DNA from 3 places in the Nocardioides sp. NPDC057577 genome. Region 1 is predicted to be linked to each of the others. Evidence: riboswitches for the same ligand, from Rfam matches in the RefSeq annotation. Region 1 holds a riboswitch; each other region holds the start of a gene.

Region 1 (4,765 bases):
TCTCCGTCGAACTGGGTCAGTTGGTGCGGGTCTGCTTGCTGGCCTGGATCCCGGCCCGCGAGCGCAGGTAGTACAGGCTCTTGATGTTCGGGTCGAGCAGCGCGAGCTTGTGGATCTTGCTGATGTATTGAGGCGTCGCGTCGGCCTGGAAGAACAGGTTCAGCGACTGCGACTGATCGATGTAGGCCTGGCGGTCCGAGGCCCGGGCGAGCAGGATCTCCTGGTCGATCTCGTAGCCGGTCTTGAAGACGTCCTTCTCGTGCTCGTCGAGCCAGGTGACGTGCTGCACGGAACCGCCGTTGTCGATGATGTCGGAGATGTGCTCCTGGTCGTAGACGCCGCGCTCCTTCATCACCTCGACGAGGTTCTGGTTGGCTCGCGGCATCTCACCGGCCGAGGTGGTCTGGTTCCAGACGTTGGCGACGTACGGCTCGATGCCCTGGCTGGTGCCGCCGACGATCACCGCGGTGCTCATCGTCGGCGCGATCGCCATCAGGTGGGAGTTGCGCCGCCCGACGCACCACTCCGGGATGCCCGCGGCCGAGCCCATCCACCTCGACGCGGCGTCCGCGCTCGACGAGATCCGCTCGAAGATGTCCTTGTTGAGCGCCGCCGCCTTGTCCGACTCGAACGGCACCCGCTGCTTCTGCAGGTAGTCGTGGTAGCCCATCACGCCGAGCCCCAGGCTGCGGGCCTTCTCGGTGTAGCGCACCGCCCGCTCCAGACCACGGATCGTGCGGGCCTTGCGCAGGAACGCCTCGGCGACCGCGTCCAGGAAGACGGTCGCGACGTACGCCGTGTCCTGGTCCTTCCACTCGTCATAGGTCGACAGGTTCAGCGAGGAGAGCACGCAGGTGTAGGAGTGGTCCTCGTCGGAGAAGAGGGTGATCTCCGAGCACAGGTTGGAGGCCTTGTTCTCCAGCCCGTTGGCCTTGTAGGACTCGGTCTGGGCCGCGTTGACGGTGTCGACCTTCCAGATGTAGCCCTTGCCGAGCACCACCCGGATCTTCAGCACCCGCTGGTAGCGCTCGAGCGCGTCCTTGTCGCCGGCCAGCATCCGGTCGATGAACGCCTGGCTGAAGATCCAGCCGATGTTCTTGTTGGCCGGCTCGCGGAAGATCAGGTCGGCGAGCTCGTAGAAGTCCGGGTGGTCCACCGGCAGGTAGCCCGCCCAGGAGCCGCGCCGGGTGGCGCCCTGGCTGATCTGGTTGGTCATCTCCACGAAGTTGCAGAAGACCGGGACCACGCCGTTGGCCTTGCCGTTGTCGGAGAACTTCGCGCCCCGGGGCCGGACGTCGCCGAGGTAGGCCGAGGTGCCGAACCCGTTCTGCGACAGGATCGCCGCCTCCTTGAGGGTCTCGTAGAAGCCCCAGACCGAGTCCTCCACGTAGGAGCCCTCGCACGAGACCGGCAGGCCGCGGTCGGTGCCCAGGTTGGAGAGCACCGGCGTCGACGGCGAGAGCCAGCCGTTCCAGATCGCCTCGAAGAACGGCTCCTGCCAGGAGACGCCGTCCTCGCGGGGGTACATCTCGTCGGCGAGGTCGCCGGCGGTGGCCGCGATGGTCTCGTAGCGCTCCCGGACGCTCTGGTCGGCCACGGTGTATTTGGCCTTGAACATCGCGTAGCCCGCGGTGGTCATGAAGGCGGGCACGGTGCCCGAAGCCTGCAGCGCCTTGCGCTCGGCGGAGAGTGCTTCCCAGCTGTTGTCACTCATCAGGCTGTTACTCATTAGAAGCTGAACTCCGTCTCGCCGATGTTGCGGTTGTATTCGTTGCCGGTGACCTGGAAGAAGTCGTGGAACTGGGTGCCGTTGATGCCGCTGTAGAACCACTCGGCGATCGGGTTGTCCTCGACCCCGAACAGCGGCTCCATCCGCATGTTCTCCAGCGTCATGTCGACCCGGGACTTCACGAAGGCCTCCAGGTCGGCCTGGTCGATGCCGGTGATGGGCCCGTGGGCGAAGAGCATCTCGACGATCCGGGCCTCGTGGGCGTAGAGGTGCTCGGCGACGCCGCGGACGCGCTCGAACAGGTCGGAGCGCTCGGCCTCGAACTTGTCGGCCGGGACGGTGGCGGCGTACTCGTCCAGGGTGGTGTTGAACAGCCAGGCGCCGCCGGTGGCGTGCAGGTTCTCGTCGCGGGCGGAGAAGTTGATGCCGCTGATCACGTTCTGCAGCAGGTTCTTCCCGCCGGACTGGAAGTGCTTGAGGAAGGCGAAGTTGGAGTAGAGGACGCAGTTCTCCATCAGCGTGAAGACGCTCAGCGCGTAGAGCAGGTCCTCGTCGGCGATCGCGTCCCACACGAAGGCGATCCGCTCGGCCAGCACCGGGTCGTTCTTGTAGGAGTCGTAGAACTCCTCGGTGTCGATCATCAGGGTCTTGTTGAGCTTGGCGTAGAACGGCGCGTGCATGTTCAGCTCGGCGAACGAGAAGGCGTTGGTCATCATCTGGACCTCAGGCCGCGGGAAGGAGTGGAAGAGCCGGTCGCCCCACACCTCGCCGCCGAGGATCAGCTCGTAGATGGTGAACAGTTTCAGCGTCGTCTTGACCGCGGCCTGCTCGGCGTCGGTCATGTTGACCAGGAAGTCCTGCTTGTCGTTCTCGACCGGGATCTCCTCGGCCGTCCAGAAGATGCTCCGCTGCTTCTTGGCCAGGTCCTCGGCCATCGGATAGTCGAAGACGTACGCCGACTTCTCCGTGCGGATCGGTAGACCCTCGGTGTCGATCAAGCCCCATGCCCCCTTGTTCAGGCGGGCCCCGCGGCCCGCTGGATGTCTCGTGCATCCGTGCCGGGGCAGGAGAGGACGGCGTCGTACGCTCGATCCCCTGACCTTCCCTCGAGGTCGCGGACCCCACCATGAGGTGGGCACTGGCAGGTCTTCGGACTCGTGGGCGTCATCGTGCTCGGTCCTAGTGGCCGTCGCTTCCCAGGAGCATGGCTTGCTCCCAGTGCTTCGTGACGGCGGTCGTTCCCACTCACCGCTGCGGGGCAGTCCCGGACTCACACCGGGTTCCCTCTTGCCTCTCCCGCCCCGTCGCCGAGGAAGGAGAACCAGCTGCGAGGACCACTATATGCGGGAATTACACCAATGCAACTTCCTAGATCTTGTGCTTCGCCGTGTCGTCGGAAACATCCCCGGCACCGGTTCGGCGACCCGTGCTAGCCTCGGCGCCGAGTCGAACGCATCCTGATGGATGCCAGGGAACTCCGGTGTGAATCCGGGACTGGCGCGCAGCGGTGAGGGCGACGGCGATGCTGAGAAGCCACTGGGGACGAGTCCCTGGGAAGGCGGCCTCGCCGGGTGAACCCGAGTCCGAAAACCTGTCGGCTCAGATGTACGTCACGGCCCTCGCGACCAGGGTCCAGAGGACCTGAGAGGCCGACCGCCGTGGAAGACCGTGCCCGTGCTCGCGCCCGTGCTCGTGCCGGGAGACGACGCGTCCCGTTCCTACCGCTGGTGGCCGGGTTGCTGCTCGCCTCGGCGATGAGCGTGGTGGCGTCCCTGGCGTTCGGCTCCGAGCACATCCCGCTGACCGAGGTCGTCGCCACGGTCACCGACCGGCTCGAGGGGGAGGCCACCGGGAGATGGGACGTGATCGTGTGGGAGCTGCGGCTGCCGCGCGCGCTGATGGCGCTCGTCGTGGGCGCCGGGCTGGCCGTCGCCGGCGCCGGCATGCAGACCCTGGTACGCAACCCGCTGGCCGACCCGTTCCTGCTCGGCATCAGCTCCGGTGCAGCCGTGGGGGCGACGGCGGCGATCACCACCGGCGCCCTGGTCGGCTTCGGGATCTACGCGGTCTCGACCGGTGCCCTGCTCGGAGCGATCGGGGCAGCGCTGCTGGTCTGGCTGGTGGCGACCGCGCAGGGCGGACTGACCCCGATCCGGCTGGTGCTCTCCGGGGTGGTGCTCTCCTCGGGGCTCTCCGCGATCGCCTCCTTCCTGGTCTTCGCCAGCGACGACCCGCGGGCCGCGAACTCGGTGATGTTCTGGATGCTCGGCAGCGTCGGCGGCGCCAGCTGGGAGAAGTTGTGGGTGCCTGCGATCGTCGGTCTCGTGCTTGCCGCCGGGATGCTGGCGCTGCACCGGTGGCTGGACGCGCTCGCCGCCGGGCCGGAGACCGCGGCAGCGCTCGGCGTCAACGTCGCGGCGCTGCGCGGCGCCCTGTTCGTCGGCCTCTCGGTGCTGGTCGGGGTGCTGGTCGCGGTGAGCGGCGGGATCGGGTTCGTCGGCCTGATCGTGCCGCACGCCGCCAGGCTGCTCGTCGGGGCCCGGCACCGGGTGGTGCTCCCGGTCGCGGCGCTGGGCGGCGGGCTCTTCCTGCTGTGGGTCGATGTGCTCGCGCGGATGGTGGCCCGACCGCAGGAGATCCCGCTGGGGGTGGTCACCGGCGTCGTCGGTGCACCGCTCTTCCTGCTGCTGATGGGCCGGAGCCGCTACCGGTTCGGTGGTGAGCGATGAGTGGGCGCGGCGGCGCGGGGCCGGTGCTGCGGCTGCGCGGGGTCGGGGCCCGTCTGGGCGAGCGTGAGGTGCTGCGCGATGTCGACCTCGACGTACCTGCGGGGACCAGCCTCGGGATCGTGGGCGTGAACGGGGTGGGGAAGTCGACGCTGCTGCGCATCCTGGCCGGCGTACTGCGGCCGAGCACGGGACAGGCCCACCTCACCGACGACTCCGGCCGGCTCCAGGAGATCTCCCGGATCGGCTCGCGCGAACGCGCCCGCCGGCTTGCGTACGTCCCCCAGGAGGAGGTCGCCTCGGCCGAGCT
Region 2 (4,558 bases), on a different contig from region 1:
TCGCGGCTCGACCGACGGGAGCGGAGGCTCGACCGACGGGAGTCGGGGTCGGGGCGGAGTCGCCGGTCACCACGATGAGGGAGAAGTACGGCACGGAGGACGGGTCGACGTCGGCCACCGGAAGCCAGCGCTCCTCGGGCTGCGAGGCACGCTCGACGTACCAGGCACCCTCGAGCCGCCCGGCAGCCGCGAGCGCGGAACGGACCGCGGGGAAGGTCCGGCCGAGCTTCATGATGATCGCCGCCTCGGTGTCGGCCAGCCGACGGGCGAGCTCGGGCTCGGGCAGCGTTCCCGGCAGGACCGTGAGCACGTCGGTCTGGCGCACCAGCGGGGTGGAGACCGCGGCGGTGGCTGCTGCGAAGGCGGGCACGCCCGGCACGACGGAGGTCTCGTAGACCTCCTTGAACCGGTCGTGGAGATACATCGAGGAGCCGTAGAAGAGCGGGTCGCCCTCGGCGAGCAGGACGACGTCGCGGCCGGCGTCGAGGTGAGCGGAGAGTCGGACCGCGCAGGACTCGTAGAACTCGGCCATCGCCCCGACATAGCCGCCCGGGTGCGAGGTGGTCCCGGTGGTGACCGGGTAGCGCAGCTCCTCCTCGATCGCCTCCGCCGGGATCAGCGAGGACGCGATCCGGCGGGCGTGCGACTGCTTGCGCACCCCGGCGTGGTAGGCGACCACAGGTGCCGCGCCGATCAGCCGGGCGGCCTTGAGGGTGATCAGCTCGGGGTCGCCCGGGCCGATCCCGACGACGGTGAAGCTCCCACGGATCGGAGTGCTCATTCCTGCTCCTGGGCGAGTGCGTTGAGGGCGGAGGAGGTCATCGCGGAGCCGCCACGACGACCCCGGACGGTGACGAAGGGGATGTCGATCCCGTGATCGGCGGCGAACGAGGCGAGCGCCTCCTTGGACTCGGCCGCGCCGATGAAGCCGACCGGACAGCCGACGATCGCGGCCGGCCGCGGGCCGCCGTCGAGGATCATCTCGAGCAGATGGAAGAGCGCCGTCGGGGCGTTGCCGATGGCGACCACCGCACCCTCGAGGTAGGGCTCCCACAGGGACAGCGCGGCGGCGGTGCGGGTCGTCCCCCACATCCGGGCCAGCTCCGGGACCCGGTCGTCACCGAGCATGCAGAGCACCTCGTTGGCACGCGGGAGCCGGCTGCGCGTGACCCCGGTCGCGACCATCGTCGCGTCGCACAGGATCGGCGCCCCGGCCTCCAGGGCACTCCGCGCGGCCTTCACCAGGCCGGGGTGGATGACCAGGTCGGCGGCGAGGTCGACCTGCCCGCTGCCGTGGATCATCCGCACCGCGAGCCGCTCGGCGTCGGCCGGGACCGCGGAGAGGTCGGCCTCGCGCCGGATGGTCGCGAAGGAGTCGACGTAGATCGCCGGACCCTGGTCGATGTAGTCGTAGCGCCGGGTCGGACGGACCTGCGGCGAGGGCACGAGTACGCCGCGCCACGGCGTCACCACGAGAGCCGGCGCCCGCTCGGCCAGCGCCGTGACCGCCGCCCGGTCCAGGGTCCCCTCGGCAAAGCCGACGTGCTCGCCGCCGGGCACCTCACCGAACCCGAGCTCCGTGGCCGGCGCCGGCACCCGGGCGTCGGCTGCGACCGGCTCGACCATCGGTGCGTCGAGCTCGGCGACATGCCAGGGCGCGGACGGCCCCTCGCCGCGTACGTCCAGGAAGCGGGCAGCGAGCGAGACCAACCGGTAGGCGGCCTCGGCGAGCGGCACGACCGGCCCCCACGAGTCACCGACCCGGAGCTGACCCTCAGCCGCGGAGAGCGCCACCACGCCCAGGTCGCACTCCCGTGAGACCAGGTCGCCGCGGCCGTCGTCGAGCACGAAGAGGAACCGCCCCGGCAGCGCGGCCAGACGGGGCGAGGCGCACAGCAGCCTGTCCAGCGACGCCGCGACGCCGCGCAGGTCGGCCCGTCCCCCGGCGAGCCCGGTCTGCGGGGAGACCATCACGTTGCGTACGAGCTCATGGGTCTGCGCCGGCACCAGACCGGTCGCCTTCAGCGCGGTGAGCACCTCACCCGGGAGCGCGCCGTCGACGGAGGGCAGGCCGCGCACCTGCAGGTTGGCGCGGCCGGTGAGATGGATCCGTCCGTCGCCGTAGGTCTCCGCCACGGAGATCAGCGAGAGCAGCGCGGCGGAGGAGACGGACCCGCCGATCAGCCGCAGCCGCACCAGCAGGCCGTCCTCGGCCGCCCACGGACGACCGACTCCGGGGCACCGGTCGGTTCGGACTCGCGACATCAGGACACCTGCTCTGCGTCATGTGCCCTTGCGCGGGGCACGTGGTGACCTGGCGGCGGATGCCGCCAGAGCCAGCAGGTCTTCGGACTCGGAATCGATCGGAGCGGAGCGCCTTCCCGGAGCCAGGCTCCAGTGACTGCCCTCCTCGGAAGGAGTGCGTGCCCCGCCCGTCATCCTCACCGCTGCGCGTCAGTCCCGGACTTTCACCGGGTTCCCTGACCCCATCAGGCATGGAGTACGACTGGCAGGGCGAGACTACCCACTTGCGGACACGGCACCGAATTGCTCGCCCTCCGGCCGCCGGTTGTGCCAGGGTTCGCCTACTCGGAACCTCCCGGCGCCACCCCACAGATGGAGTCCCCCGTGACAGGCTCGGTTCATCGGCAGCTGCTCGTTCTCGCGCCCATCTCGGCGCTCGCACTCAGCCTGACGGCCTGCGCCACGACCTCGGAGTCGAAGGTCTCGATCGGTCTGGTGGTGCCGACCTCCGGCGTCCACAAGTCGATCGGCACCGACATGTCCCGGGGCTTCGACCTCTACCTCGACCAGCACGGCGGGAAGCTGGGCGGCCGGCTGATCGACGTCGTCGAGGCCGACGAGGGCGACCGGACCGAGATCGGCGTCGCCGCGGTGACCAGGCTGATCCAGGACGACGAGGTCCAGGCGGTCGTCGGGGTGGTGAGCTCGGAGACGGCGCTGGCGGCCAAGGACGTGGCGATCAACAGCGAGACGCCGCTGATCGTGACCGGCGCCGGTGCCGACGGGTTCGCCGACGGGTCCGACTACCTGTGGCGTACGTCCTCGACCAACACGGACCTGGGCAGCGCGCTCGGGAAGGCGGTCGCCCAGGGGACCGACCGGGGCTCGGCGTACGTCATCGGCTCCGACGACGCGACCGGTCATGAGTTCTCCGACAGCTTCATGATCGCCCTCGAGGCGTCCGGCAGCACCGTGGCGGGTCAGAGCTACACCCCGGCGGGGGTGACCGAGGAGTGGTCGGGTCTCTTCGACAAGGTGAAGGAGTCGGGCGCGGACGCGATCTTCGCCGCCTATGCCGGGAAGGAGGCGGAGGCGTTCGTGACGCAGTACCGCGAGTCGGGTCTGGCCAAGCGCATCCGGCTCTACGGCCCGGGGTTCCTCACCGAGGGCGACGTGCTGTCCGCGCTGGGCGGCGCGGCATCCGGCGTGCGGACCGCGCTGCACTACAGCGACACGATGGACTCGCTGATGAACGACGCCTTCGTGAAGGACTACCGCAAGGCGTACGACGCCACCCCGACGGTCTACTCGGTGCAGGCCTACGACGCCGCGGCCGCGCTCGACAAGGCGCTCGGCCTCTCCGACGACGTCAACCGCAATGAGGTCGCCGACTCCCTCGGGTCGGTCGGCACCATCGTCAGCCCCCGCGGGAACTGGTCCTTCGACCCCAACCACAACCCCGACCAGCCCTACTTCCTGCGGGTGGTCAGGGGCACTGCCGCCGGCCCCCGCAACGTGGTCCTGCAGGAGATCACCTCACCGGGCAGCTGACTCCGACCGCAGCTCGGCCCGGGTCGCGGCCAGCTCCTCGCGTACGGCGGTGAGGTCCTCGCGCAACGAGGTGAGGATGGCCATCATCTCGGCGTCGGACTCCTCCTCGTGCTCGGCGAGAGTCTCGACGCTCTCCATGCCGGAGACGACCACGGCGAGGAAGAGATTGAGGACCGCGAAGGTCATCACCAGGATGAAGACGACGAAGAAGATCCAGGCGGAGGGGTCCTCGGCCATCACCTCGCGGGCGATGTCGGGCCAGGCCTCCCCGGTCATGGTCTGGAACAGCGTGAACGCACTGGTGCCGAGGTCGCCGAAGTACTCCGGAGCGATCGAGCCGTAGAGGTTGGTCGAGATGACCACCGCGACGTACATCATCAGCCCCAGCAGCCCAGCGACCGCGCCCATCCCCGGCACCGCTTTGATCAGGCCGTCGACGACGCGACGCATGGACGGGACCGAGTTGACCAGGCGCAGCACGCGCAGGATCCGCAGCGCCCGCAGCACCGACATCGGTCCGGTCGCGGGCACCAGCGCGATCGCGACGATCACGGTGTCGAAGATGTTCCACGGGTCGAGGAAGAACCTGGGGCCGTACGCCACCAGCCGCAGCACCAGCTCGACGACGAAGACCCCGAGGAGCACGCTGTCGAGCAGCGCCAGCTCGTGGGCGAGATGTTCGGGGACCATCGTCTCCACGCCGAGGACCACCGCGTTGAGGATGATCACCCCGATGATCACCTTCTGGAACGTGTCGTCATCG
Region 3 (4,558 bases), on a different contig from region 1:
GACTCCCCACGACACGAACCGCACGGTCGCCATCACGCGTGAGAGCAGCTCCGGCGGGCTGGCGACCTGCCGGTAGGTCCGGGTGACCACGCTGCCTGGCACGACGCTGCCGGCGAAGAGCAGGTTTCCGGCAGCGAAGCAGACCCAGCCGACCCAGCCGCTGCCGAGCGGGATCACCGCTGCCCCGATCGCACCGAGCAGGCCCTCGAACATCAGCACCCTGGCAGAGCCGAATCGACGAACCAGCCAGGGTGTGATCGCGGCGAAGACCAGCGAGCCGATGCCCTCGGAGGCGAGCAGGATGCCGACGAGACCGGGCGGGGTGTCGAGCTCGTGGACCAGGTAGTAGGCGAACAACGCGAGCTGAACCCCGCATACGAAGTTGACCACACAGGCCCACCACGTGGCCGGCGCCATCACCGGGTGCCGGGTCACGAACCGCCAGCCCTCGGCCACCATCGATGCGATCGACTCCGAGGTGTCGCCCTGGGGCTGACGACGCTCGGGAAGCCGTTGCAGCAGGATCGCCGAGCCGAGGTACGAGAGGGCATCGACGAACAGCGCGGGGACGGCGCCGATCACCTGGACAAGCACACCGCCGAGCGACGGCCCACCCAGCTGGGTCGCGGCGTGAGTGCCGGAGATGAGGCTGTTCCGGCTGGTCAGCTGCTCTTTCGGGACCACGCTCGGCAGGAACGTCGTATTCGCGGCGAAGAAGAGCACCTCGGCGAAGTTGACCGCGAGTGCGACGACCAGCAGCTGAACCAGCGTGAGGCCACCTGCCCACCACACCAACGGAACACTGAGGATCGCGGCGGCGCGCGCGAGATCCGCGAGGACCTGTACGCGGCGCAACGGGAGTCGCTGCACGATCGCGCCCGCGGGCAGGCCGATGAGGATCCAGGAGAGATACCCGGCCGCCGCGAGCAGCCCCATCTCGAACGCGCTCGCCCCCAGCACCGTCACCGCGGTCAGCGGCAATGCGACGGCAGTGACCGCGGTCCCTACGCCGCTCAAGGTGCCGGCGGACCAGTAAAGCCAGAATGACCGCGCCACGCGGCGTACCTCTTCCATCCGAGCCCTTCCGGGTGAGTTCCAAATTGGAACTATATGCAACCATGTATGCGTCGAGGCCGCCACCCGAATTGCCCGACCGACCAAGGAGACGCCGATGCGCCGCGATGACCTCACCGACGCCGACTGCGGGATCGCGCAGGCGCTCGGCGTCATCGGCGACTGGCAGAGCCTGCTGATCGTGCGCGAGTGCGCCGCCGGGGTGACCCGGTTCGACGGCCTGGTCCGTGAGCTCGGGCTCAGCCGCCGCGCGCTCACAGAGCGGCTCAACTCGCTCGTCGCCGACGGCGTCCTCGCCAAGCACGCCTACACCGACCGCCCGCTGCGCTACGACTACCAGCTGACCGGGCGCGGCCGCGGGCTACTGCCCGTCCTGGTCGCTCTCCAGGAGTGGGGAACGCGGTACGTCATGGGCGACGGCACCCTGACCGCGACCGCCGGACCGGACGAGGAGCGCCGCCTCGAGGACCTGCTGGGCACGACGCCGCCGGACGTCGAGATCACCTCGCACCGCGACACCCGCCTCCACATGACCGGCGAGGACACCTGGACCGTCGCCTTCTTCTTCCCCGGTGCCTATGCGCCGAAGAGCCACGGCTACCCCCCGGGCTGGGGCGATATCCCCGGGACCCGGGGCTGCACGCTGGAGTGCCAGACCTACGCCGAGCACTACTCCGACTTCACGACGCTCGGCGCCCGCGTGGTCGGGGTGAGCACCCAGCGCCCCGACCAGCTGGCCGCGTTCGCGGAACATGCCGACCTGCCGTACGACCTCGCCTCGGACGCCGACGGGGTTGCCGCAGGCGCCTACCGGCTGCCGGTCTTCCGTGCCGGCGGCGCTGACCGGCTCAAGAGGGTCTCCCTTCTCCTGGACCCGGCCGGCGTCGTGCGGCACGTCCAGGCCCCGATCACCGACCCGGGCGGATCAGTCGAAGACATGCTCACTGTTCTCCGCGAACGAACTTCCGCCACCGACGCTACCGGCCCGAGGACGCAGCAGCCCAGGAGGTAGGCTGCGAGCACGCTCGTGGCGCAGGAACCCGGTGAGAGTCCGGGGCGGTTCCGCCACTGTGATGTCACTCCCAGGATCGGGCGTGACACAGCCAGACACTGGCCGCGGGCTATCCGACCGATCGACGGGGCGAGAACCCCTAGGAGGACCCGGCATGGCCGACCCTGCACGCGTACGCATCGCCCTTCTGTCCACCTCGGACACCGACCTGCTCTCGGCCCGTGCCAGCGGCGCCGACTACGCCTGGGCGAACCCGTCGCGGGCGACCGACCTCGAGGCCGTCGTGGCCGGCGTCGACCTGGTGGTCTTCCGGCTCCTCGGCTCGCCGACGGACCTGTGGGACGGGCTGAGGGCCGTCAAGGAGCGCGGCACCCCGGTGGTCGTCCTCGGCGGCGAGCAGCAGCCGAGCGCCGAGCTGATGGAGCACTCCACGGTCCCGATGGGTGTCGCCGCGGAGGCACACCGCTATCTCGCCGAGGGCGGACCGGGGAACCTCGCCCAGCTGCACGCGTTCCTCTCCGACACGGTGCTGCTGACCGGGTTCGGGTTCGAGCCGCCGGCGGAGGTGCCCGCATGGGGGTTCGCTGAACGTGTTGGTCTCGACACGCCTCCGCCTAGCGGCTCCGGCGGCTCGACCAGCGAGAAGGCGCGGATCGGGGTGCTCTACTACCGCGCCCACGAGACCAGCGGGAACACCGCGTTCGCGCACGCGCTGGCCGATGCCATCGACGCGACCGGAGCGGCCACCGGCGTACCCGTCTTCGCGGGCTCGCTCCGTTCTGCCCCCGACGACCTCTACGAGGCGCTCGGCACCCTGGACGCGCTGATCGTGACCGTGCTCGCGGCCGGCGGCTCGGTCCCCGCCTCGGCGAGCGCCGGTGGCGAGGACGAGGCCTGGGACGTGGAGCGGATGGCGGCGCTCGACATCCCGGTGCTCCAGGGCCTGTGCCTGACCAGCTCGCGCGCGGAGTGGGAGGCCTCCGACGACGGCGTCACGCCCCTCGACTCGGCCAACCAGATCGCGATCCCCGAGTTCGACGGGCGGATCATCACCGCGCCGTTCTCGTTCAAGGAGCTCGACGAGCAGGGTCTCCCCCACTACGTCGCCGACCCCGAGCGCACGGCCCGAGTGGCCAGGATCGCGGTCAACCATGCCCGGCTGCGACACACCCCCAACGGCGAGAAGCGCCTCGCGCTCGTCCTCTCCGCCTACCCGACCAAGCACGCCCGCATCGGCAACGCGGTCGGCCTCGACACCCCGGTCTCCGCGATCCGGATGCTCCGTCGCCTCCGCGAGGAGGGCTATGACCTGGGCACCGACAACGAGGTCGTACGCCTCCTCGACGGGGTTGACGACACCGCTGCCGGCGATGCGCTGATCCACGCGCTGATCGCCGCGGGCGGTCAGGACGAGGAGTGGCTGACCAACGCGCAGCTGACCGACGCCCACGTCCGGATCTCGAAGGCAGACTACGACGAGTGGACCAAGGATCTCCCCGCTGACCTGCGCGAACAGATGGTCGAGACCTGGGGTCCGACGCCGGGCAACCTGTTCGTCAACGACGACGGCGAGCTCGTCCTGGCCACCCTCCAGGCCGGCAACATCGTCATCCTGATCCAGCCGCCGCGCGGGTTCGGCGAGAACCCGGTGGCGATCTACCACGACCCGGACCTTCCCCCGTCGCACCACTATCTGGGCGCCTACCGCTGGCTGGAGAACGGCTTCCGCGCCGACGCCGTCGTCCATCTCGGCAAGCACGGCTCGATGGAGTGGCTGCCCGGCAAGAACGCCGCGCTCTCGGCGTCCTGCGGCCCGGACGCGGCCATCGGCAACATGCCGCTGATCTACCCGTTCCTGGTCAACGACCCCGGCGAGGGTGCCCAGGCGAAGCGCCGTGCGCACGCCACGATCATCGACCACCTGGTGCCGCCGATGGCGCGCGCGGAGTCCTACGGCGACATCGCGCGGCTGGAGTCGCTGATGGAGGAGTACGACCGGATCTCCTCCATGGACCCCGCCAAGCTGCCCGCCATCCGTGGCGAGATCTGGCAGCTGATGAAGGCCGCCGAGCTCCACCGCGACCTCGGCATGGAGGAGCGGCCGGAGGACGACGACTTCGACGACTTCATGCTCCACATCGACGGCTGGCTCTGCGAGATCAAGGACGCCCAGATCCGCGACGGGCTGCATGTGCTCGGTGCCGCGCCGGCGGGTGAGGCCCGCGTCAACCTGGTGCTCTCGATCCTGCGCGCCTCGCAGGTCTGGGGCGGTGTCGGCGGTGCCGTGGCCGGCCTGCGGGCGGCGCTCGGGCTCAAGGAGGGCGCCGACACCCGCGCGGTCGACGAGATCGAGACCCAGGCTCGCGGCCTGGTGGAGCGGATGGACGCGGCCGGCTGGGACCCGGCCGTCGCCGGCACCCTCCACGACGACCCGGCCGTGCAGCAGGTGCTCGTCTTCGCCGCCGAGCAGGT

The links. A riboswitch is a leader RNA that binds a small molecule or an ion and turns the genes downstream of it on or off. The one in region 1 is predicted to bind cobalamin.
Region 2: linked by a shared signal. The riboswitch ahead of ACFU7D_RS28655 (nitrite reductase) and the one ahead of ACFU7D_RS28515 (ribonucleotide-diphosphate reductase subunit beta) in region 1 are both predicted to bind cobalamin.
Region 3: linked by a shared signal. The riboswitch ahead of cobN (cobaltochelatase subunit CobN) and the one ahead of ACFU7D_RS28515 (ribonucleotide-diphosphate reductase subunit beta) in region 1 are both predicted to bind cobalamin.

What each region holds. Positions count from the first base shown of each region.
Region 1 covers NZ_JBHVGB010000266.1:44-4,808, reverse strand. The annotation lists gene ACFU7D_RS28520 (ribonucleotide reductase N-terminal alpha domain-containing protein) at 17-1,714, opposite strand; gene ACFU7D_RS28515 (ribonucleotide-diphosphate reductase subunit beta) at 1,729-2,727, opposite strand; cobalamin riboswitch at 2,852-3,070, opposite strand; cobalamin riboswitch at 3,160-3,343, shown strand; gene ACFU7D_RS28510 (FecCD family ABC transporter permease) at 3,484-4,458, shown strand; partial or broken gene ACFU7D_RS28505 (ATP-binding cassette domain-containing protein) at 4,455-4,765, shown strand, end outside.
Region 2 covers NZ_JBHVGB010000273.1:246-4,803, reverse strand. The annotation lists partial or broken gene ACFU7D_RS28665 (precorrin-2 C(20)-methyltransferase) at 1-781, opposite strand, end outside; gene ACFU7D_RS28660 (precorrin-8X methylmutase) at 778-1,446, opposite strand; partial or broken gene ACFU7D_RS28655 (nitrite reductase) at 2,077-2,265, opposite strand; cobalamin riboswitch at 2,321-2,526, opposite strand; gene ACFU7D_RS28650 (ABC transporter substrate-binding protein) at 2,629-3,795, shown strand; gene ACFU7D_RS28645 (ion transporter) at 3,781-4,558, opposite strand, start outside.
Region 3 covers NZ_JBHVGB010000100.1:3,676-8,233, reverse strand. The annotation lists gene ACFU7D_RS18710 (MFS transporter) at 1-1,056, opposite strand, end outside; gene ACFU7D_RS18705 (winged helix-turn-helix transcriptional regulator) at 1,172-2,086, shown strand; cobalamin riboswitch at 2,064-2,208, shown strand; gene cobN (cobaltochelatase subunit CobN) at 2,241-4,558, shown strand, end outside.